Regions from separate parts of the Castellaniella sp. GW247-6E4 genome, predicted to be linked through region 1. Evidence: predicted binding sites of a transcription regulator. Region 1 holds the regulator's gene; the other holds the start of a gene.
What was found. Region 1 encodes sigma-54, which starts transcription at its own class of promoters, with help from an activator protein. Its sites were predicted from a motif close to TGGCANGNAANCTGCTTT; they were not measured.
Positions count from the first base shown of each region.

Region 2: the regulator sigma-54 is predicted to act here: its motif matches at 1,738-1,755, upstream of exaC (acetaldehyde dehydrogenase ExaC).

Region 1 covers NZ_JBELOI010000002.1:118,517-122,927, reverse strand. Annotated here, with positions in the region: gene bfr (bacterioferritin) at 1-25, opposite strand, end outside; gene ABS761_RS03700 ((2Fe-2S)-binding protein) at 108-353, opposite strand; gene rpoN (RNA polymerase factor sigma-54) at 368-1,747, opposite strand; gene ABS761_RS03690 (hypothetical protein) at 1,763-2,305, shown strand; gene leuA (2-isopropylmalate synthase) at 2,749-4,411, shown strand, end outside.
Region 2 covers NZ_JBELOI010000009.1:34,536-38,946, reverse strand. Annotated here, with positions in the region: gene ABS761_RS11985 (sigma-54-dependent Fis family transcriptional regulator) at 1-1,567, opposite strand, end outside; gene exaC (acetaldehyde dehydrogenase ExaC) at 1,838-3,364, shown strand; gene ABS761_RS11975 (helix-turn-helix domain-containing protein) at 3,408-4,304, opposite strand; gene pobA (4-hydroxybenzoate 3-monooxygenase) at 4,402-4,411, shown strand, end outside.

The DNA.
Region 1 (4,411 bases):
GAATGACCGTCTTGTCGCCTTTCATGGCCAGTGCTCCTGTCGGCGGGCCTCGCCGGCGGCTGAGGCCCAAAGCATTAGCCTAACACGTCGCTTTTTCCTTGGGGCGGTCAGGCGGCGCGGCGGCGGACTTCCCGGCCCTCGAACACGGTGCTGGGCGCCAGGCTGGCGAGATCCAGCGCGGGTGCGGCGGCGTAACGGCCGCCCGGCAGATACTCTGCCGCGGTTTCGGCGCAATGCCCGCAGCAGGTCGCCACTCCAAGACTGGCCTGGAGATCGGACAGTGCCTGGGCGCCCTGCGCCACGGCCTCCTGGACCTGACGCTCGCTGATCGCATTGCATACACAAATATACATGCGAATCATTATCATCATTTTTCCTGTATCGCGCAAGCCCCTGCGAGACCGGCGCGCGCCTTGCGCAGGCTCGCCGTCGGCACGCCCATCGCCTCACGGTACTTTGCGACCGTGCGCCGGGCAATGGATACGCCGCGCTCGGCCAGCAGCTCGGCGATGCGGCTGTCCGACAAAGGCCGCCCGGCGGGCTCATCGACGAGAATGGCCTTCATCAGGTCCCGGACCGCGAGGGCCGACGTGTCCTCGCCATCGCGGGTCTGGACCGCCGTGCCAAAGAACTGTTTCATCTCGTAGATGCCCCAGGGGGTCTGGGCGTATTTTTGACGCGTCGCCCGCGAGATCGTGGACTCGTGCAGGCCGAGCTCCTCGGCGATGTCGCGCAGCACCAGGGGCCGCAGCGCCCGCGGGCCGTTCTCGAGGAATTCGTGCTGACGCTCGGCCAGCGCCTGGGCCACCCGCAGGATCGTTTGCTGCCGCTGGCCCAAGCTGCGGATCAGCGTCCTTGCCTGACGCACCTGCTCTTGCAAGGCGCCGGCCTCATCGGTCTGCGCCAGGCAGTCCGCATACACCCGGTTGACCCGCAGACGCGGGGCGAGGGCGGGATTGAGGCTGGCCTGCCAACGGCCGCGGGCCCGATGCAGCAGCACGTCGGGCACGATGTAATGGATGCTCCCCGAGTCCCAGGCGCGCCCCGGACGGGGCTCGAGGCGCAGGATCATGGCGTGCGCGCGATCGAGCCGCGCGCGATCGCACCCCAGGAGATCGCACAGGCGGCTGAACTTGCCGGCCGCAAGCAGGTCCAGGTGCGCCGTCATGCGGCGCGCGCAGTCGAGCGCCGCCGCGTCCTCCGCGCCATCATCGGCCAACCGGCCAAGCTGCAGCGCCAGACACTCGGCCAGCCCGCGCGCACCCACCCCCGGCGGATCGAAGGATTGCAGCAAGCGCAAGGCGGCGGCCAGTTCGTCGGGATCGACCTCCCAGTCGGCCGGCAGGGCCGCCGCCAACTCCTCAAGCGCCCCGTCCAGGTAGCCGTGCTCGTCCAGGGCGGACACCAGCGCGGCGACCAGGGCCCGGTCGCGTTCCGTGGCCCGGGTGGCATGTAACTGTTGTAAAAGAAACTCCTCGAAATTCTGCCCGCGCCCGCTTTCTGGGATATCATCGCTGCCGACCCTGGCCGCGGGCTGCGACCACCAGCGCTCGAGCTGCTCGGCCTGCACCGCCGTCTCGTCCGGCGTCTCCAGCCGCTCGAGCATGGGGTTTTCCTCGAGCGCCTGCGCCAGTTCCTGCTCCAGTTCCTGGGACGAGCAATTCAGCAGGCGGATGGCCTGCTGTAGCTGCGGGGTCAGGACCAGTTGCTGACGCTGACCCAATTCCAGGGACGGACGCGATTGCATAGTTAAAATACGATCATGAATTCCGAACAGACACGACACCCCAGCCGCCAGGATCACGCGATCTTGCGCACCGCCTTGTTCAAACTGACGGCGACTCGCAAGATCATCGTCACAATCGTGATCGCGGTGGTTGCCCTGGCCTGGTATGACTTGCTCAACAGGCTGTTGGCCTTCGGCGACGGCATCGACTACGCGGGCCTGCATGTGATGGGCGCCGAGGCTACCGCGCTGATGCAGCGGTACAACCCGTTCTTCTGGTGGGCGCTGGTGGCGTTGAGCACGGTCATCATAGCCTATTTTCTGGCTCTGTTCGCGCGCGCCTCGATGCGCACCGCCCGTGGCAGGCCGATCGACGAGGCCACCTTCGCGCAGCTGTCCAATGGACTGTCGGCCCCTGCTCTAGAGGTCTTGCTCTGGGCCTGGCAGGAACGCGACGAGCCCCTGCGCGTCGCCGACCTGCAACGGGCCCGCGATGGGCTGCGCGCCGATCGCGCCGGCAAGCTGCAACGGGCCGCGCGGCAACGGGCCGCCCTGGAACAGGCACGGCACAACGACTGAGCACGCGGGTGTGCAAATCAACAACATTCCGCACCGGCAATCCGCCTGCGGCGCTCCATGACCCGCCGAGCATCGGCCGCAACCCGAAAACTGCGCCGCGCAGGCGATTCCGAGGGCAATGCCCCTGTGTCAATGCGCGCGGCGGTGGACGGTGCGCGGGCCCGGCCCCTTGCCAGCCGCCGGAAAATATGGTTGACTTTCACATTATGAGCATTTCACGCAGCCCCTCCGTTCTCCCGCCGCGATCCGCCGCGGCAGGGCGCGTGCGCGTGGCGGCCCCGTCCCGCTTGCAGCTCCTTTCGTCCCTCCTACCTGCGCTACTGCTGCTACCGATCGGTTGCCGGGCCTAGCGCCGCGTGGCAGTTCGGCAACCTGCATCCGCCACAGTTCCCGTCTTTTCGCATCCGCGCGCCGGATGACACACCGCACAGCCAGGTATCGCCATGATCAAGAATCCTTCCGACAAATACGTCCCGTTCCGTCCGTTCGTCCATGATTTTTCTGAACGCACGTGGCCCAGCCGCCGCATCGCGCAACCCCCGATCTGGATGAGCACGGATCTGCGCGACGGCAACCAGGCGCTGATCGAACCGATGAGCGTCGAGCGCAAACTGCGTTTCTTCGAGCAGTTGATCAAGATCGGCTTCAAGGAAATCGAGGTGGGCTTCCCCTCGGCCTCGCAGACCGATTTCGACTTCGTGCGCAAGCTCGTCGACGAGCATCGCATCCCCGACGACGTGACGATCATCGCGCTGACCCAGGCCCGCGAGGATCTGATCGCCCGCACGGTCGAAGCGGCCGCGGGCGCCAAGCACGCGATCATCCACATGTACAACGCCTGCGCACCCGCCTTTCGCAAGATCGTCTTTCGCATGAGCCGCGACGAGGTCCGCCAGATCGCCGTCCAGGGCACCCTCATCGTCAAGGCCGAGGTCGCCAAGCATCCCGAGACCCATTGGCGCTACGAATACTCGCCCGAGGTCTTCAGCACCACCGAGCCCGAGTTTGCCCTCGAGGTCTGCAACGCCGTGGTCGAGGCCTGGCAACCCACCGTGCAAGACAAGATCATCCTGAACCTGCCCGCCACCATCGAGGCGACCACCCCCAACCTGTACGCCGACCAGATCGAGTGGATGCACACGCACTTGGCCGAGCGCGACAAGATCGTCCTGAGCGTACACCCGCACAACGATCGCGGCACGGCCGTGGCCGCCGCCGAGTTCGCCGTCATGGCCGGCGCCGACCGCATTGAAGGCTGCCTGTTCGGCAACGGCGAGCGCACCGGCAACGTGGACCTGGTCACCCTGGCCCTGAACCTGTACACCCAGGGCATCGACCCGGGCCTGAATTTCTCGGATATCGACGAGATCCGCCGCTGTGTCGAGTACTGCAACCAGTTGCCCGTACACCCGCGCCACCCCTATGCCGGGGACCTGGTGTTCACCGCCTTCTCGGGCTCGCATCAGGACGCCATCAAAAAGGGCTTCGCCACCCAACAGGCCGACGCGGTCTGGGAAGTCCCCTACTTGCCGATCGACCCGGCCGACCTGGGCCGCAGCTACGATGCGGTCATTCGCGTCAACAGCCAGTCCGGCAAAGGCGGCGTGTCGTACCTGCTCGAGCAAGAGCACGGCCTGGTGTTGCCGCGCCGCCTGCAGATCGAATTCAGCCGCGCCATCCAGCGCGTCACCGACGACACCGGTCGCGAGGTCACGCCCAAGGACGTCTACGACATCTTCTCGTCCGAGTACCTGGATCGCGAGACGCCCTGGAAACTCGTGCGCCACCGCATCACCGGCAGCCCCAAGACCGACGGCCGCAAGCAATTCGCCATCGAGATCGAAGTGCAGGTCGATGGCGCGATCCGCCAGCTCGAGGGCGAGGGCGACGGCGCGATCTCGGCCTTCGTCAACGCCCTGGGTCTGGATGCGCGCATCATGGACTACCAGGAACACGCGATCGGCACGGGCACCGACACGCGCGCAGCCTCGTACGTCGAGATGCGCATCGACGAGGCGGCCTCGGGTTTCGGCGTGGGCATCCACGAGGACATCGTGACGTCCTCATTCCTCGCGATCCTGAGCGCCATCAACCGCCATGCGGCGA
Region 2 (4,411 bases), on a different contig from region 1:
GCAGGCGATTGAGCAGGCTGCGCATCTCGCGGTAGTTGCCCGGCCAGGGCAGTGCGGCCAGGAATTCGAGGGCTTCAGGCTCGAGGCGCCCGCCCAAGTCCGCATAGTATCGGTCGAGAAATTCGGGAAGGCCGGGCCGATTTCGCAGTGGCGGCAGATGGACGGGCATGTCCTGCAGGCGATAGTACAGATCGGCGCGGAAGGCCCCGCGGGCCACCAGGGCCTTGAGGTCCTGGTGGCTGGCGCTGATCAGCCCGAATTCGAGGGGGATCCGCTTGTCCGAGCCCAGGGGCTGGACCTCGCGTTCCTGCAGCACGCGCAGCAGGCGGGTCTGCAACGCCAGGGGCATGTCGCCGATCTCGTCGAGGAACACGATGCCGTGCTGCGCTTGCAGCAGCAGGCCGCGCGCGCCGTCGCGGCGGGCGCCGGTGAAGGCGCCCGATTCGTAGCCGAAGAGCTCTGATTCGACCAGGGATTCAGGCAGGGCGGCGCAGTTGATGGCCACGAAGCTGCCTTGCCGCCAAGAGCTGCCGGCATGGACATGGCGGGCGAGGACTTCCTTGCCGGTGCCGGTTTCGCCTTGCAGCAGGACCGCAAGGCCCGCGTCCACGGCGCGCACGGCCTGCTCCAGCAGGGGACGGCTGAGCGCATCGGGCGCGGGCAAGGCCCGCGCGGCCGGGGGCGCCGCAAGCGCCTGAGCGGCACCGCGCCCCCGGACCGGGGCCGGGGCCGGGGCATGCAGGCGGCCGGTCATGCGCCCGCCGTCGCGGCGGCGCAGGAGGCCCTCGTGGGTGTCGAGCGGGCCGTCCAGCCAGCGCCCGATGGGGGAGCCGATCAGGTCCCAGTCGGCACCCAGCGCCGTCAGCGCTGCTTCGTTGGCGCCGGCGATGCGCTTGTCGTCGTCCAGCAGCAAGATGGCATGTCCGGCCGCGCTGCGGGGGGCGGCCTCGAGCGTGAATTCGAGGCGGGCAAGCGGGGTGTCGCAGAGTACGCGATCGGCGATCTGGCGGGCGTAGGTCCAGACCAGCCCCAGCGCGTAGTCCTGGACCTCGTCGGCGGGGCCCGACAAGTCGAGGATGCCGAGAATCTCGCCGGTGGCCGAGAAGATCGGCGCCGCATGGCAGCTCAGGATGCTGTTGCAGGGCAGGAAATGCTCGCGCCCATGCACGCGCACCGGCTTGCCGTCGTGGAGGGCCGTGCCAATGGCATTGGTGCCGCGCATCGGCTCGGCCCAGCTCACGCCCGGCTGCAGCGCGACGCGCCGGGCCTTGTCGAGAAAGGATTTGCAGCCTTCTTCGTGGAGGATGAGGCCGCTGGGATCGGTGAGCAGCACGAGGCCCCTGGCCGCCCCCGCCATGGCGCCCAGCGCGCCGATGCCGGGCCCGGCGTGACGCAGCAGGCGTTGATTGGCCTCGCGGCGCACCACGAGGTCGGCGCGCGGCAGCGGGTTGGGATCCGCGAGTTGAGCTGGATCGAGCTGGGCACAGCGCTCCCAGGATCGATGAATGCGAGCGGGCGGATCCTGGCGTGCGCTCGGCGACAGGCTCAGTGGCGGGGATATCGGCATATGGCCTCCCGGGTCCAGGATTGCGACAGTGGGGTGTCGCGTTGCGCGACAACAAGGTGTCGCGCTTTGCGATAGTTCCTTGTTTTTGAAAGATAAGTATGCCATCGAGGTCCGTCGATGGGAAGCGTCCCGCGACGCTGGGCCTGCTTCTCCGTGCTTCATGGAAAACTTGGCATGCTCGTTGCTTCAGATAAAAGGACGGCCCGTGCGATTGGCGGGGCGAGCAAAGGCCCTGATCCGCCGGGCCCATCATTCGAACAGGAGACCAGCATGGACATGAGCGATCTGAAGCATTTTGGCATCGATATCGGCTTTCCCTATAAAAAGCACTATGAAAACTATATCGGCGGGCGCTGGGTCGCACCGGCCGGAGGGCAGTACTTTGACAATATCTCGCCCATCACCGGGCAGGTGTTCTGCGAGGTGCCGCGCTCGGACGCCGCGGACGTGGACGCCGCGCTGGATGCGGCGCACGCCGCGCGCAAGGCCTGGGGCCAGGCCTCGGTGGCTGAGCGTGCGGGCGTGCTGCTGCGCATGGCCGATCGGATGGAGCAAAACCTGCGCCTGCTGGCGGTGGCCGAGACCATCGACAACGGCAAGCCCTTGCGCGAGACCATGGCGGCGGACCTGCCCCTGGCGATCGACCACCTGCGCTATTTCGCGGGCTGCATCCGCGCCCAGGAAGGCGGAATCTCCGAGATCGACAAGACCACGGTGGCCTATCATTTCCATGAGCCCATGGGCGTCGTGGGCCAGATCATCCCGTGGAATTTCCCGCTGCTGATGGCGGCCTGGAAACTCGGCCCCGCACTGGCGGCGGGCAATTGCGTGGTCCTCAAGCCGGCCGAGCAGACGCCCGCCTCGATCCTGGTCCTGATGGAGCTGGTGGGCGACCTGCTGCCCCCGGGCGTGCTCAACATCGTCAACGGCTACGGCAGGGAAGCCGGCGCGGCGCTGGCCTCGAGCAAGCGCATCGCCAAGATCGCCTTCACCGGCTCGACGCCGACGGGCCGGCATATCCTGCACGCCGCCGCGGACAACCTGATCCCGAGCACGGTCGAGCTCGGCGGCAAGAGCCCGAACATCTTTTTTGCCGATGTCATGGACCGGGATGACGCTTATTTCGACAAGGCGCTCGAAGGCTTGAGCATGTTTGCGCTCAACCAGGGTGAGGTATGCACCTGCCCGTCGCGGATCCTGATCCAGGAATCCATCTACGAGCGCTTCATCGAGCGCGCCGTCAAGCGTGTCGAAGGCATGAAAACCGGTCACCCCCTCGATGCCGGCACCATGGTCGGCGCCCAGGTCTCGCAGGCCCAGCTCGACAAGATTCTCGGCTACATCGACATCGGCCGCGACGAGGGCGCGCGCTGCCTGACGGGCGGGGTGCGCAATGCGCCGGGCGAGGGCCTGGACCAGGGCTTCTACGTCAAGCCGACGCTGCTGTTCGGCGAGAACAGCATGCGCGTGTTCCAAGAGGAAATCTTTGGGCCGGTGGCCTCGGTGATGACGTTCAAGGACGAGGAAGAAGCGGTGGAGCTGGCCAACGACACCTTCTACGGCCTGGGAGCGGGGGTCTGGACACGCGATGGCTCGCGCGCCTACCGGATGGGCCGCGAGATCCAGGCCGGGCGCGTGTGGACCAATTGCTATCACCTGTACCCGGCGCATGCCGCCTTCGGTGGCTACAAGCAGTCCGGCATTGGTCGCGAGAACCACAAGATGGCGCTCAACGCCTATCAGCAGACCAAGTGCCTGCTGGTGAGCTACAGCCCCGACGCCCTCGGGTTCTTCTGACCCACGGCCCGGGCATGCGTCTCATCGCCCGGGCGGTGAGGCGTCAGGTCCCGGCGCGCTGGCGGAAGGCCTTGGGCGACACGCCCGAGGCCTTCTTGAAGAAGCGCGTGAAGTATGCCGGGTCCGAGAATCCCAGCTCGTACGAAATCTCGCTGATCGTCATCGAGGTGTAGACCAAGCTGCGGCTGGCCTCCAGCAGCAGGCGCTCATGGATGAGCTCGAGCGGGGACTTGTCCGCCTGGTTGCGCGTGATCACATTCAGGTGTGCCGGCGTGATCCCGAGGGTTCGGGCGTAGTAGGCCACGTCGTGGTGGGTGGTGTGGGATTGGTCCAGCAACTCGCCAAAGCGCGAGAAATGCTCGTGGCTGCGCGGCCGCGGGGCGAGGCGCTGGCCGATCGGCCGGTTGCGCCGCAGCCAGACATAGATCAGCGTGAGCAGGGCCTCGATCTGTATGCCGCGGTAGGGCGCCCGCGCGGTGTATTCGGCATTCAGGCGGGTGAAGGCATTGCGTATGGTGTCCTGATCGACACGGCGCTCGAGCACGTGGATGTGGGGCAGAGAGGGCAGGGGAGCGCTCTCGTCCAGGTTGCGCGAGAGCTGCGTGAGCAACGGATAGGCGATGGTCATCACGTAGCCCTGGCAGTCGTGGTCGAACTCGAAGCCGTGGACGACGGTCTGCGGCACCTCCACGACCTGGCGTCCGGCCAGTCGATGGCGCCGCTCATCGAGCTGCACGATCGCGTTGCCTTGATGCAGGTACAGAATCTGGTAGAGCCCCGTATGCCGGTGTGGCCTGATATGCCAATTGTGCAACTTGCTGCGTGAGGCGATGGTTTCGCAATGTACCAGGTCCGGCGTGGGCCATTCGTCATGGCCGCCGTACAACTTGAAGATCGGAACCTGGCGCGCGTATTCCATATTCACAATTTTAACTGTCAAAAATCCATTCAAAAAGTATCGAGGCGGGTGCAAGATGGTGGGCAGGGAGGGGCGTTCGAGCCGTGCGGCGCGGGCCCGCCCGCACGGAGGGATCACCATGAAGACAC